DNA from 2 places in the Micromonospora sp. NPDC051006 genome. Region 1 is predicted to be linked to the other one. Evidence: riboswitches for the same ligand, from Rfam matches in the RefSeq annotation. Region 1 holds a riboswitch; the other holds the start of a gene.
The links. A riboswitch is a leader RNA that binds a small molecule or an ion and turns the genes downstream of it on or off. The one in region 1 is predicted to bind S-adenosylmethionine.

Region 1 (7,352 bases):
CGCTACGGCTGGTCGCCGCTGCGCAGCACGGTCGCCGCCGAGCTTCCGGCGGGGGAGGGTCTGCTGCGGCTGCTGGCGGTGCTCGGCTATCTGGCGATCGTCCTGCTGGTCGTGGCCGGCCTGGCGTTCCTGCTCTCGGTCACCACGGACGCCGCGCTCGGCGCGGTCGGCGGCGCGGTGCTGCTCTGGATCCTCTCCAGCATCCTGGACCAGATCACCGCGCTCGGCGCGGTGCGCGCCTTCCTGCCCACCCACTTCAGCACCGCCTGGCTGGGCCTGCTCTCCACGCCGGTGCAGACCGACGACGTGGTGCGCGGCACCATCTCGGCGGTGAGTTACGCGACCCTGTTCTGGGCGTTGGCCTACTGGCGCTTCACCCGCAAGGACGTGACCTCATAGCCGGCTGTCCGGCGTCGCGGCGGTCGAGGGCGCTCCGCTCGGCGCGGTCGGGGCCGGTGGCTGCGCCGGTGTGGTCGGCTCGGCGGTCTTCCAGGCGCTGACCCCGATCCGGCCGGTGTTGCCGAGGTCGATCGGGCCGTCCGGGTCGACGGACTGGGCGGGCTGGCCGGCGGCGGGGGCGACCTCCAGGTACTCGCCGTCGCTGGCCTCGACGGTCGAGTCGGTGACGGTGTTGCGCCAGAGCACGGTGGCGTGGGCCCGCTCACCCGGGTTGAGGATCAGCTGCCCGGGTGGCGCGTCGAAGCCGGTGGTGATCTCCCGGGCGCCGGCGACCGTCCGGAGCGGGATCGCGGCTCGCTGCTCGTCCAGCACGCGCAGCACCGGATAGCCCTTGAGCAGGTAGGGCGTGCTGCCGCAGTTCGTCAGATCGAGGCCGAGCGCCCGCAGGCCCATCGCGGCGTCCGACCCGGTAAAGGTGATCAGGACGCCCGAGTCGGGGCACCGGCCGGCCGCATCGGGCGTCGGCGCGGGCGAGGTCTCCGCGGCCCGGCTGGCCGGCCCGCTCCCCGACGTGCAGGCGCCGAGCAGCGCGGCCCCGACGAGCGGCAGGCCAGCGAGCAGGAGACGGAGGTGTGCCGGTCGGGGTCTCACCGCTGCATCCTCCCAAGATCAGCCGGCCGGTATCCGTCCGGGTGCGGCCGGTGGTCCGGTCGCCCACTGTCGAACTGCCCCAGATCTGGACCGGCCCAGATATGGAGCAGGTCGACAGGACTCGCGGGCCAACCGCCAGCCGGGTCGCGGTCCGCGGCGGGACCGGTTCAGACCCGCTCGCCGGGTGCGGCGCCGCGGGTGAGGACGGCGTCGAGCAGGCCGGGGTAGAGGCGGTCCAGTTCGTCGCGGCGCAGGCGGACGTAGCGGCTGGTGCCGGCGGCCCTGGTGCGGGTCAGGCCGGCCTCGCGCAGCACTTTCAGGTGGTGGCTGCGGGTGGCCTTGGAGACGCCGAACTCGAAGCTGCCGCAGGCGTACTCGCCGCCCTCGGCGAGCGCCCGCACGATCTGTAGGCGGACGTCGTCGGCGAGCGCCCCCAGCACCGCGGTGACCGGCACCTCGCGCAACTCGGGTTCGTGCAGCTCCATGTGAGCAGTGTAACCCTTGTTCGACAATATTCGAACAAGCTCCTAGGGTCGGGATCGTTGGTTCGAAGATACTCGAACATAGGAGCTGAGCATGCGCTCTCGCGCCGCCGCCTTCCCGCTGCTCGCCGCGCTGAGCTGGGGCGTGATGTTCCCCGTCCTGGCCAGCGCGCTGACCTGGGTCGACCCGCTCAACCTGACCACCGCCCGCTACCTCTTCGCCACCGTGATCCTGCTCGCCCTGCTGTTGCTCCGCGAGGGCGTGGCCGCGCTGCGCTCCGGCGGCCGGGGTGTCGAGGTGGCGGTGCTCGGCGTGGTCGGCTTCGCGGGCTTCAACCTGCTCACCAACCTGGCGCTGGAGCACGCCGCGCCGCAGCAGATCTCCCTCTTCGTGGCCACCACGCCGCTGGTCACCCAGCTGGTCCGGTGGGCCCGGGACGGCGTACGCCCGCGGCCCGCTCTGCTCGCCCTCTCCCTGGTCGCGCTCCTCGGTGTCGGCCTGGTGATCACCCGCGGCAGCCTCGCCGGGCTCGGTCAGTTCGGTCTCGGCGGCCTCATGATGATCGGCGCGGTCGTCGGTTGGGGGATCTACACGCACGGGGCCGGCCGGTTCGGCGAGTGGTCGCCGCTGCGCTACACCACGCTGACCGCGCTCGCCGGCACGCTCTTCATGCTCGCCGCGAGCGCCGTCGCCGACCTCGCCGGATGGCAGCACGCGCCGGCCGGCGCCGACCTCGTCGCGGTCGCGCCGCAGCTGGCGTACGCCGTGATCGTGGGGGCGGTGATCGCGGTGCTGGCCTGGAACACCGGGGTGCAGCGGCTCGGCTCGGCGAACGCCGCGCTGTTCATGAACCTCGTCCCGGTGACCACCTTCGTGGTGCAGATCGCCCGCGGCTACCGACCCGGCCCGGTCGAGCTGGCCGGCGCGGCGCTGACCATCGCGTCCCTGGTCGCGGCCAACCTGGTCACCCGGGCGCGGGTGCGGGCCACCCCGCCCGTCGACCGGCCGGCGGCGGTCTCGGACCCCGTCGCGGTGGTCGACCCGGTGGCGGTGGTCGCGCGCTAGACCGCCCGCTCGGCCGCCCCCCGGATCCGGGGGCGGTCGTTCGGGGCGGGTGAAGATGACGGCGGCTCACACCGTGGGACGGCGGGCTGGACGGTCGGCGGCCCGGCCGTAGACTCGATCGCACAACTGCATACCTCATCCAGAGGGGCTGAGGGATACGGCCCGAAGACGCCCCGGCAACCACCCCGCGCGCTCATCGCTGAGCGACCCGCGGGGCAGGTGCCAATTCCGTCCCCGCCGCACCGTGCGATGCGGGGAAAGATGAGAGGAATCTTCGACATGACGTCGACGCTCGCCGCCCCCGGTATCGACACCACCGCCAGCCCCGCCCGCGCCCTGGTCTGTCGGGCCTGTGAGGCCCGCTACCCGCTCGCCGCCCAGCACGCCTGTTACGAGTGTTTCGGGCCGCTGGAGGTCGACTACGACGCCACCGCGCTGGCCACCGTCACCCGCGAGCAGATCGAGGCCGGCCCGGACAACATCTGGCGCTACGCGGCGCTGCTGCCCGCCGGTCAGGATCCGGCCACCCGGGTCACCCTGAACCCCGGCCTCACCCCGCTGGTCGCCGCCTCGCACCTCGCCGCCGAGCTGGGCATCACCGCCCCGCTCTGGGTGAAGGACGACAGCGCCAACCCCACCCACTCGTTCAAGGACCGGGTCGTCTCGGTGGCGCTCACCGCCGCCCGGGCGCTCGGCTTCACCCGCTACGCCTGTGCCTCCACGGGCAACCTGGCCAACTCGGTGGCCGCGCACGCGGCCCGCGCCGGGGTGCCCTCGGTGGTCTTCATCCCCAGCGACCTCGAGCAGGGCAAGGTGGTCACGACCGCCGTCTACGGCGGCGAGCTGGTCGCCATCGACGGCTCCTACGACGACGTGAACCGGCTCTGCGGCGAGCTGGTGGAGACCGACGAGTTCGAGGACACCGCGTTCGTCAACGTCAACGTGCGCCCCTACTACGCCGAGGGCTCCAAGACCCTGGGCTACGAGGTGGCCGAGCAGCTCGGCTGGCGCATCCCCGGCCAGGTGGTCATCCCGATGGCCAGCGGCGAGCTGCTCACCAAGATTGACAAGGCGTTCTCGGAGCTGGTCGAGGTCGGGCTGGTCGAGGCGCCGGCCGGTGGCTGGAAGGTCTTCGGCGCCCAGTCGGCCGGCTGCAACCCGATCGCCACCGCGCTGCACGCCGACACCGACACGATCGTTCCGGTCAAGCCGACCGGCATCGCCAAGTCGCTGAACATCGGCGACCCGGCGGCCGGCCTCTACGCGCTGGAGGCGGTGCGCCGTACCGGGGGCTGGATGGAGTACGTCGACGACGACGAGATCCGCGCCGGCATCCGCCTGCTGGCTCGCACCACCGGCGTCTTCGCGGAGACCGCCGGTGGGGTCACCGTGGCGGTGCTCCGCAAGCTGGTCGAGTCGGGCAAGCTCGACCCGGCCGCGGAGACCGTGGTCTTCAACACGGGTGAGGGACTGAAGACCATCGACGCGGTCGCCGGCGAGGTCGGCCCCACCCATCGGATCCGCCCGTCCCTGCGCGCCGCCCGCGACGCCGGCCTGCTCGGCTGACCCGCGGATCGCCCGGACGGGGGATCAGGCCGATCCGCCGGGTAACCGGCTTTTCGCTCTGGGTGCGGAAAACCCACCGCTAAGGACTTGACGGCAGGAACCGGACGGCGCAAGATGCTCCGTGCGGGAGGGCATTTCGCCGAAGACTTTTGAAGTTCTTGCGACCCAACGCCGGAGGCGTTGTGCGAGTGTCCCTCCCGACCAACGTCCGATCGGGCCAGCGAAAATTCGCTGGCCCGATCGCGTTCCCAGGGCGCACCCTTCCGGCATGAGCATCACGATCGCGCCGTTCGACGCCGCCGACCCGGCCGTGATCGACGAGGCCTACCGGGTCGGGGCGGCGGCGAACGACGCCGACCTGCCCGACTTCCCGCCGTTCTGTCGCCAGCGCTTCGAGGCCATGCTGACCCACCCGATGCCGGGCACGGTCACGCTCTGGGCGCTGGCCCGGCTGGACGGCGTGCCCGCCGGCTACCTGGCGCTGGACCTGCCCCAGCTGGACAACACCGAGAACGCCACCGTCGAGCTGGTGGTCCATCCCGAGCACCGGCGGCGGGGAGTCGGCCGGGCGCTGCACGAGCACTGCCTGCGGTTGCTGCGCGAGCAGGGCCGCAAGCGGGTCATCGGGATGGCCGTCACGGAGCTGCCCGGCGGGCCGGCCCGTTCGGCGGCCGGCGCCGCGTTCGCCGCCGCGCTGGGAGCACAGCCGGCGCTCGCCGAGGTCCGCCGCCGGCTCGACCCCACCCGGGTCGACCAGGGCGCGCTGGACGCGCTGCTCGCCGACGCCCGGGCGCACGCCGCCGGCTACCGCACGGTCCGCTGGCACGGCCTCGTCCCCGAGGAGTACGTCGCCGACATCGCCTACCTCGACGGCCGGCTGTCGACCGACGCGCCCCTCGGCGACCTGGAGTGGGAGGCCGAGCAGGTCGACGCCGAGCGGATCCGGGGCACCGAGCGGGCGCTGGCGGCACGCGGACGGCGGCAGTACCACGTCGCGGTGCAGCACGAGGAGTCCGGCAAACTGGTCGCCTGGACCCTGCTCGACCTCGGCGCCTCCACCGACTGGCACGCGTTCCAGCAGATCACCATCGTCGACCCGGCGCACCGTGGTCACCGGCTCGGTCTGCTCACCAAGATCGAGAACCTGCGCCATCTGCTCGCACACGAGCCGGCGGTCCGTGCCATCGACACCTTCAACGCGGCGGAGAACAGCCACATGATCGTCATCAACGAGCAGCTCGGCTTCCGCCCGGTGGACGGCTGGACCGACTGGCAGCTCACGGTCTGACCGCCGCTCCGCCGTCGCCAGGGCCGGACGGGTCCAGCCGCCGTACCAGTTCCCCGACCGCCCGGTGGAAGTCGTCGTCCGGGACGAACCGGTGTCCACTGATCTTCGGCGGGACGGTGTCCCCGGGCGGGATCAGCAGCCCCGCCGGATCGCGCACCCGGCGATCCACGCGCGCGGCGCGGACGGGAGTCCCGGCGTCCGTGCCGAAGACCGGCCCGCCGATCGGGTCGGTCCACCGCCACAGGTTGAGCCACCGCCAATCCAGCCGGTCACCCACCTCCCGCAGCACGTCGGTCCCGATGTAGGCGGGAAAGACCCGGCTGTAGAGCCGCCCCAACGGCGTGCCGTAGGTCAACAGCGCCACGCGGGCACGGGCGGACGCCGGCAGCTGGAGAATGGTCGCCGCGGCGAGCACGCTGCCGTGGCTCTGCCCGGAGAGCACGACGCGGTCCCCGCCGGTGGTGAGGTGGGTGATCCGGCGGGTGAGGTCCGGCACCACGCGCTCGGCGTAGCAGGGGGCGGCCAGCGGGTGGGCCGCGCGCGGCCAGAACGTGGCCAGCTCCCACAGCACACCGACCACCCGCATGGCGGGCGACCGGTACGCGAGCAGCCCCGCCCCGAACAGGAACAGGGCGAACAGCCCGATGACCAGACCGCCCAGGTCGGTTACGAAGATCACCGGGCGGGCCAGCGACGGCCCGCCCAGCAGGTGGGCCACGTCCTCCGGACCCTCATGCCGCATCGACAGCCCGGCGGCCCCCAGCCCCAGCACGAACAGCAACGCGTACGTCGCCAGGAGCAGCGGGCCGAGGCGGTCCGCGATCCGGGCCCGGATGAGCTTGTCGCGCACCGCCCGCGCCCGCTCCGGAGCCGCTCGTGGCGCCTCCGGGAACTCCCGGCGGACGATCTCCTCCGCCATCCGTCGGTGCCGTGACCGCTGGTAGCGAACTGCCACCAGGGCCACCGTGGCGGCGGACAGCAGCGCGGCAGAGACGCCCAGGGCCGCCCAGCGGAACGCGACCGGCGGGGAGAGCGGCGGGGCGCCCTCCGGCAGGGGGCGCGCCGGGGTGGGGCTGGAACCCCGGTCCAGGTACTCGGCGATGCCGTAGTTCAGTCCCGACGAGTACGACACGGCCAGCCCGATCGCGACCGAGATCACGAGAGGAGCGGCGAGACCGAGCAGCGCCGAGCGCCCCCGCGCCGGCGTCCGGACCAGGACGACGGCCGTCAGCGCCAGCAGCAGGAACATCTGGACGGCGAACAGCAGGGCCACCAGCCTGTCGTACGCCGGCAGGCCGCCGACGGCGGACCAGGGTGCCCGCGGCAGGGCGGCGTACCCCAGGGTCAGCCCGGTCACCACGACCGCGCCCCGAACCACCAGCCGGACGGTGCGGGGCGCCCACAGGGCGCCACCCTGCCGTTCGATCTGGGACAGGCAGAGGAGTACCAGCGCGGCGGCGAGCAGGCCGGCGGACGCGGCGAGCAGCGCGTAGCCCGGGAATCCGCGGTCGTGCGGGACGAGGGCCCGGAGCAGGGCCAGGTCGAGCGTGGCCAGCGCGATCGCGATGTGCAGCGCGCGGAGCCGGAGCAGCAGCACCCGGTTGTCCCAGAAGGCCGGGTCGGCGAGCCGCTCGGCGCCCAGGGCCGCCGGTCCCGCACCGGCGTTCTCGGGGAGCTGCCAGGTGCGGCCGCCGAGCCACCGGACCAGCGCGATCGCGAGGAGCGGCAGCAGGGCGAGCAGCGCCAGGCGTTGCCCGGGCGGCAGGCCCCCCAGCCAGGAGATCTCCCGACGGCCCTCCAGGCAGCGCGGATACGCCGCGCACTGCCAGGCGACCAGGTCGACGGCCACCCCCACGATCGACAGCACGTACATCGCGGTGAGGGTCGCGGCGAGCAGCCG
Region 2 (7,352 bases), on a different contig from region 1:
AGTGGCCGACCACTTCCCACCGCATGTCAGGGGCGAAGATGTCGCTGATCTCGCCGGTGCCGGCGGACCAGTCCGCGAAGGCTCGGGTGACGATGTCCCGGCTCGACGTCATGGCGCCCACCTCTCCGCGGGTTGCGACCATGGCGATCGCACCGCCCCGCCCCGTGCCGTCCGGTGCCTCACCGCCACTTTATCGGCGGCGCCGGCCGGCCGAGGCCGGGTCAGCGCAGCGCGGTGTACCGCCCGGCCAGGACCGGCGGTCCCGCCCGGGGTCAGCGTCGTCGCCGGGCCCGTGCGGTCGCGCGCGCGTTCGCCTTCTCGATCGCCTGTACCAGGTCGCCCTTCGCCAACTCCTCCGGTCGCGCGACACCGACCCGCCGCGCCACCTCGTCGAGGTGCTCCTTGCTCGCGTTGGCGTCCACCCCCTGCGCCGTCTCCCGGGGGCGGGACCGGGAGGCGGGGCCGCCCAACGCGGCCTGCGGATCGGACGGCCCGGGACGCTCCTTCGGCTCCCAGTGGTCGCCGACCTTCTCGTGGGTGTGCTTCAGCGAGGCGTACGCGGTCCGGTGGGCCCGCTCGCCGTCGCCGTAGGTCTCCTCGGCCGACTCGAGCGTCTTCTTGTAGGTCCGTACCGCCTTGTCGTCGGAGCGGGCGACGGTCGACGGCACGTCGTCACGCATCTCTTCGGCCTGCTCGTGCTTGTCCGGCACGGCGTACCTCCTCGGGCGGCGTCGTCCCGGGACGGGTACCCCGCCACCGTCGGGGTACGCCAGCGGATGCCGTCGGGCCGCCCGCTCCGCGCCTGTCCGCCGCCGGAGTCAGGAGGCCCGGGGGCGGCCGGTCCGCTCGTCCCGACCGCCGAGTTCGTGGCCGCCGAGTTCGTGGCCGTCGGGTCCTGAGCGGGGCGGGTCCGCCCGCGGTGCGCCGGCGGGCGGCGCGCCGGCGCTGCGGGGCGGCGGGATCGTGCCGGGCGGCCGCGGGTTCCGAGGCGGGTGCGGACCGGTTTCCGCCGCCGGCTCCCGGGGCCGGTCCTGCCCGGGGGCGGGCGGCGCGGGGGCGGGCGGCGCGGGGGCGGGCGGCGCGGGGGCCCGCGTCCGGCCGCTCGGGTCAGCGGGCCGGTTCGCCGGCGTCGGGTGGGGCGGGATGCGGTCCGCCGGGGCCGGCGTCCGGCCGCTCGGGTTGGCGGGCCGGTCCTCGGATTCCGGTTGCGCCGGAGTGCTGGCCGGAGCGGGATCGGCTGCGCCGGTGTCCTGGCCGGTCGACGTGGGCGGCTGAGGGACGGACGATGCGGGCACGTCGGTCACGGCCCGCGGACCGGGCTGCGTCGGATCGGCCGGCACCACGGGCGGCAGGTGACGCCGCAGGTCGTCGAGTTCACTTCGCAGCCGGGCCGCGGCGTCGCCGTCGCCGATCGTGCCCAGCAGCGCCGCGGCCCGTTCCAGGTGTTCGCGGGCCTCGGCATGCCGGCCGTCGGTGAGGTCCCGCCGCGCCTGCTCGATCGCCCGGCCGATCTCCCGCTCGGTGGCCAGGGACTCGGCACGGTCGGCGTAGACCAGCCTGGTGACCGGCCAGAGCAGCCCGCCGGGCTCGGCGCGGACAGCACCGAGCCACAGCCCGCCGGCGACGCCGACCAGGGCCAGGGCCACGCCGGCCGCCGTGACGCGCCGCCGTCGACCGGGCGCGCCGACGGGCCGGGCGGCAGGGGGCCGACCCGCCCGACCCGGCCGGGTGGGCACCGGCCGGCGGGCACCGGCGCCTTCCGCCGGCACCTGGGCAGGCGGTGGCCCGGCAGTCGGCGCCGGGCCGGGGACCCGGTCCCCGACCGCGTCGAGTTGCCGCGCCTGGGCCTCCACCTCGGAGTGCCAGCGGTGCAGTAACGCGGCGATCGGGTCGTCGACCGGATGCTCGGACGGGACCGGCTCGCCACGGCTGATCGCATCGAGAAGCTGGTCGTCGCGCAGCACCGGGTCCTGCGGCTGGGGCGGTGGCAGCTCGGTCGTCACAGGATCACCCGGGCGAAAGTGTCGCCGGCGAGGGCGCGCAGTCGAGTGAGGGCGCGGTGCTGGGCGAGCCGGACGGCACCTCCGGTCATGCCCAGCACCGTACCGACTTCGTCCGCCGTCATGCCGACCGCGAGGCGCAGGACCAGGATCTCCCGGTGGGTCGCCGGAAGCTGGGCCAGCAGCCCGGCCAGCCAGCCGCCGAGGTCGGCGGTGAGCGCCCGGTGCTCCGGGCCGGGAGTGGGGTCGGGCGCGTCCGGCACCTCGGCGACGGTCTCCGCGCGATCCCGGCTCGCCGCGCGCAGAACGTCGGCGACCTTGCGGGCGGCGATGCCGTAGACGAACGCGAGGAACGGCCTGCCCTGGTCCTGGAAACGGGGCAACGCGCGCAGCACGGCGAGACAGACCTCCTGCGCGACGTCCTCGGCGGTGGCCCCGCCGGCGCCGACCTGCCCGAGCCGGGCCAGGCTGTAGCGGACCACGATCGGCCTGATGAGCGCGAGCACCCGGGCGACGGCGTCGGGATCACCGGCCGCGGCGCGCCGGACGACGTCGCGATCCGGTGTCTCCATACGCTCGCGGACCTCTCTCGCTGTGGCTGGCTCGACGGTAACCAACCCCGGGTGCGCCACCAAGCGGCCGGCGATGAAACGCCATCGCCCCGATCGCCGATAACCGGGCAGGAGTTCCACGCCCGCCGTCCGCGACGTCGGGTCCGCCGTTGTGCGGCTTTTCCATCCTATTGATGTATTTATCATAACGGATGGCTGTTGCATCTGGTCCGAGCCCGCTCCCATCGGCCAACCTCGCCCTGGGCCAACCGCCCACCTACCGCTGTGGAGAGGAACCCCATGCGCAGATCCCTGGGCGTCGCGATGCTCACCGGCATCGTCGTCGCCGCCGCTGCGGCGAGCGGCGCCACCGCCGCCCCCGCCGAGGCGGCCAGCGACTACATCGTCGTCCTCCGCGCCGGCGCCGACTCGCCGTCGGTCGCCGCCGAGCACGCGCGGGCCCGCGGCGCGAGCGTCGGGTACGTCTACGAGCACGCCCTGCGTGGCTACTCGGCCCGGATGAGCCCCACCGCCGCGGCCCGGATCGCCCGCGACTCCCGGGTGCTCTTCGTCCAGCCCGACGGGGTGGTCAGCACTGACGCCCAGACCACGCCCACCGGCATCAACCGGGCCGACGCCGAGCTCAGCCCCACCGCGAAGATCAATGGCGTGGACGAGCGGGTCAACGTGGACGTCGCCGTCATCGACAGTGGCGTGGACCTGGACCACCCGGACCTGAACGTCTACACGACCGGCGCCAAGAACTGCTCCACCGGCAACAGCGCCGACGACGGCAACGGCCACGGCACGCACGTCGCCGGCACGATCGGCGCGCTCGACAACAGCGCCGGTGTGGTCGGCGTGGCCCCGGGCGCGAGGATCTGGCCGGTCCGGGTACTGAACAACGCGGGTAGCGGGTCGTTCTCCGCGATCATCTGCGGCATCGACTACGTGACCGCGCATGCCAGCGAGATCGAGGTCGCCAACATGAGCCTCGGCGGCTCGGGCACGGACAGCGCCTGCGGCACCAACCGGGACGCGATGCACGAGGCGATCTGCCGCTCCGTTGCGGCCGGTGTGACCTACGTGGTGGCGGCCGGCAACGAGACCGACAACGCGGCCAACCACGTGCCCGCGGCGTACGACGAGGTGATCACGGTCAGCGCCCTGGCCGACTTCAACGGCGTGCCCGGCGGCGGCGCGGCGGCCACTTGCCGCAGCGACATGGACGACACCATCGCCGACTTCTCCAACTTCGGCGCGGACGTCGACCTGATGGCGCCCGGTGTCTGCATCTACTCCACCTGGAAGGGCGCCGGCTACAACACCATCTCCGGTACCTCGATGGCCAGCCCGCACGTCGCCGGTGGCGCGGCCCTCTACAAGGCCACCCACCCCAGCGCCTCGCCGGGCGCGGTGAAGTCGGCGTTGCAGGGGGCCGGCACCACCGCGTACAACTGGCCGGCCGGCGACCCGGACGGCGTCCAGGAGAAGCTGCTCAACGTCTCCACGTTCTGACCGATGACCCGTCCCGGCTCCCGCACCCGGGGGGCCGGGACGGACCCCCGGCGGCCGATGCGCCGGCGCCGACCGGCGCCGGCGCTTCCGCGTGCCCCTCGCGCTGACGGTCAGCGGGCCTGCGCACCAGGTACGGCGGCCGACTTCGGCTCACCGCTCGGCGGTCCCGCTCAGCACCCGACCTCTGCCTCCGCGCCGCCGCAGGCTCGGCGGTGCGTCCACCATCCGGTGATGGTGTCACCGCCGCCCACGCCCGGTGGGCGATTCGCCCGGCTTCGGGCGCGTGACCCGCTCCGGCGCGGCCGGCCCGGGTGAGCGTGGTCATAACGGGTGGACGATGCCCCGTACCGCCCTGCTAGCCTCGGCGCAGGTCATGAGCGCCAGCGTCAAGCCCCGGCTCGCTGGCCGGCAACCCTCCTCCGCGGTGGGGTGCCCCGGGTGAAGACCAGGCATCGGAGCAACCTCCGGTGCAAGCGTGGCCTGGTTCCCAGGTCAACCCGACCCAGGAGAACCATGATGATCCGCACCAGCACTCCTCCGGTCGCCGCGTCGGTCCCGTCGCCCGCGCCGGTGGCCCTGACCCGGCGCCGCCACGTCGACATGATGTGGGTCTGCAGCGCCGCGTGTCGCCCCTCGCGCTGAGGCGCCCGCCCCCGCTCCCCTGATCGATCCCGCGGTACGCCCATCGGGCGCACCGTCGGCGGCGCACGCCCGTGCCCCGCCGCTGACACCATTCGGAGACACCTGTGCGATCTCTTCCTGCCCTGACCCGGGTGGCCGCCCTCGGCGTGGCCGCACTCCTCGGCGCCGCCGCCCTCACCGCCTGCGGCGACGACGCCTCGTCCAGCGCGGCGGACAACCCGTACGAGCTGCTCCAGCCCGGCGTGTTGCGGGCCGGCACGCTCACCGACGCGCCGCCGAACGTGTACCTGAAGGACGGCAAGTTCACCGGTTTCGACAACGACCTGCTCAGCGCGGTCGCCGCGAAGATCAACCTGAAGGTGGAGTTCGTCGGTACCGACTTCTCCGCGCTGCTCGCCCAGGTCAACAACCACAAGTTCGACGTCGGCAGCTCCTCGATCACGATCACCGAGGCGCGCAAGAAGACCGTCGACTTCGGTAACGGCTACGACTTCGGCTACTTCGGACTCGACGTTCCGGCCGGTTCCCCGATCACCAGCTTCGACCAGCTCAGCGGCAAGCGGGTCGTGGTGGTACAGGGCACCGTGCAGGACGACTACGCCACCGGCAAGCAGCTCAACCCGGTGCGGGTGCCGGACTACAACGGCGCGATCAACCAGCTCAAGGCCGGCACCGCCGACGCCTGGATCGCCCCGGCCGAGATCGGTGAGAAGTCCGCCGCGGACAGCGGGGGCAAGATCTCCGTGGCCGCGAAGCAGCTCAGCCCGGCGCCGACCGCGTACGCCGTGGCGAAGGGGAACGACAAGCTGCGCGAGGCGCTGAACAAGGCCCTCGACGAGGTGATCGCCGACGGCACCTGGAGCCGGCTGCAGGCCCAGTACTACCCGGGCCGCCCGGTGCCGGCGGACTTCAAGCCGGGCAGCGGCACGGTGGCGGTTCCGGCGGCGCCGTCGGCGTCGGCCGCGTCCTGACGGTACGAGACGACGAGCGGGGCGGTAGGAGAGGCGACTATGGATCCGTTGCGCACCCTGTGGGAGACCTTCTTCGACTGGGAATCGATGCGCGAGGCGCTGCCCGAGATGCTGACCGTCGGGTTGCCCAACACGCTGATCCTGGCGGTCTCCGCCGCCCTGCTCGGCTCGGTGCTGGGCATGCTGCTGGCCATCGCCGGCATCTCCCGCACCCGCTGGCTGCGCTGGCCGGCGCGGGTCTACACCGACGTGTTCCGGGGCCTGCCGGCCGCCGCGACGATCCTGCTGATCGGCGTCGGGCTGGCGCCGCTCGGCATGCAGGTCTGGGGCCCGAACCCCTACCCGCTGGGCATCCTGGCGCTCTCCCTGATCGCGGCCGCCTACATCGGTGAGATCTTCCGATCGGGCATCCAGTCGGTGGAGGCGGCCCAGTTGGAGGGCGCGCGGGCGCTCGGCTTCTCCTGGGGCGAGTCGATGCGGATGGTGATCATCCCCCAGGGCGTACGACGGGTCCTGCCGGCCTGGGTCAACCAGCTCATCGCGTTGATCAAGGACTCCAGCCTGGTGTACTTCCTCGGCCTGGTGGCCAGCGAGCGGGAGCTGTTCCGGATCGGCCAGGACTACGCCGCCACCACCGGCAACGAGTCCGCGCTGCTGCTGGCGGGGCTCTTCTACCTGGCGTTGACCGTGCCGCTGACGCACGTGGTCAACGCGATCGACCGGCGGCTGCGACACGGCCGCCCGGGCGCCCCGCCGACCGACGACGCCTCCGACATGGACCTGACGCTGCCCGGCGCGGCGGGAGGGAGTCAGCGATGAGCACCGACACCACGAGCACCAGCACCTCGGTCAGCCTGGGTGTCCGCGACGGGCACCTCGCCTTCGGGGCGAACCAGGTGCTCCGCGGCGTCGACCTGGACGTGCCGCGCGGCACGACCGCCTGCGTGATCGGCCCGTCCGGGTCGGGCAAGTCCACCCTGCTGCGGACCATCAACCGGCTGATCGAGCCGGACCGCGGCGACGTGCTGCTGGACGGACGCAGTGTTCTGGCCGACGACCCGGACGCGCTGCGGCAGCGGATCGGCATGGTCTTCCAGCAGTTCAACCTCTTCCCGCACATGAGCGTGCTGCGCAACGTCACCCTGGCGCTGCGGCGGATCAAGCGGCTGAGCGAGGAGGAGGCGGTGGCGGTGGCCCGGGCCCAGCTGGACCTCGTCGGGCTGGCCGGCAAGGCCGACGCCCGACCGGCGCACCTCTCCGGCGGCCAGCAGCAGCGGGTGGCGATCGCCCGAGCGCTGGCGTTGCAGCCGCAGGTGATGCTCTTCGACGAGGCGACCAGCGCGCTCGACCCGGAGCTGGTGAAGGGGGTGCTCGGGGTGATGGCGGACCTCGCCACCGGCGGCATGACCATGGTGGTGGTCACCCACGAGATGGGCTTCGCCCGCGAGGTCGCCGACACGGTGGCCTTCATGGACCGTGGGGTGGTGCTGGAGGCCGGGCCGCCGGCCGCGATCTTCGAGGCGGCCGAGCACCCGCGGCTGCGCCGCTTCCTCGACCAGGTGCTCTGAACCCCGGGCCGGTCAGTCCGCCAACACGTGCCCGACGTAGCGGCGGGCCATGGTGGCGACGACGGCCTCGGGGTCGGCCGCCCACACCTCGGCGTTGAAGAT

Region 2: linked by a shared signal. The riboswitch ahead of ACIBBA_RS15670 (ABC transporter substrate-binding protein) and the one ahead of thrC (threonine synthase) in region 1 are both predicted to bind S-adenosylmethionine.

Annotation. Positions count from the first base shown of each region.
Region 1 is NZ_JBITFP010000001.1:468,454-475,805, reverse strand. It holds gene ACIBBA_RS02255 (ABC transporter permease subunit) at 1-399, shown strand, start outside; gene ACIBBA_RS02250 (DUF4232 domain-containing protein) at 394-1,050, opposite strand; gene ACIBBA_RS02245 (ArsR/SmtB family transcription factor) at 1,218-1,535, opposite strand; gene ACIBBA_RS02240 (DMT family transporter) at 1,627-2,598, shown strand; SAM riboswitch class I at 2,731-2,866, shown strand; gene thrC (threonine synthase) at 2,878-4,164, shown strand; gene ACIBBA_RS02230 (GNAT family N-acetyltransferase) at 4,433-5,452, shown strand; gene ACIBBA_RS02225 (hypothetical protein) at 5,442-7,352, opposite strand, start outside.
Region 2 is NZ_JBITFP010000008.1:111,261-118,612, forward strand. It holds gene ACIBBA_RS15645 (nuclear transport factor 2 family protein) at 1-112, opposite strand, end outside; gene ACIBBA_RS15650 (ChaB family protein) at 273-680, opposite strand; gene ACIBBA_RS15655 (anti-sigma-D factor RsdA) at 819-2,003, opposite strand; gene shbA (RNA polymerase sigma factor ShbA) at 2,000-2,572, opposite strand; gene ACIBBA_RS15665 (S8 family peptidase) at 2,852-4,069, shown strand; SAM riboswitch class IV at 4,439-4,551, shown strand; gene ACIBBA_RS15670 (ABC transporter substrate-binding protein) at 4,816-5,682, shown strand; gene ACIBBA_RS15675 (amino acid ABC transporter permease) at 5,722-6,501, shown strand; gene ACIBBA_RS15680 (amino acid ABC transporter ATP-binding protein) at 6,498-7,250, shown strand; gene ACIBBA_RS15685 (sugar phosphate isomerase/epimerase family protein) at 7,263-7,352, opposite strand, start outside.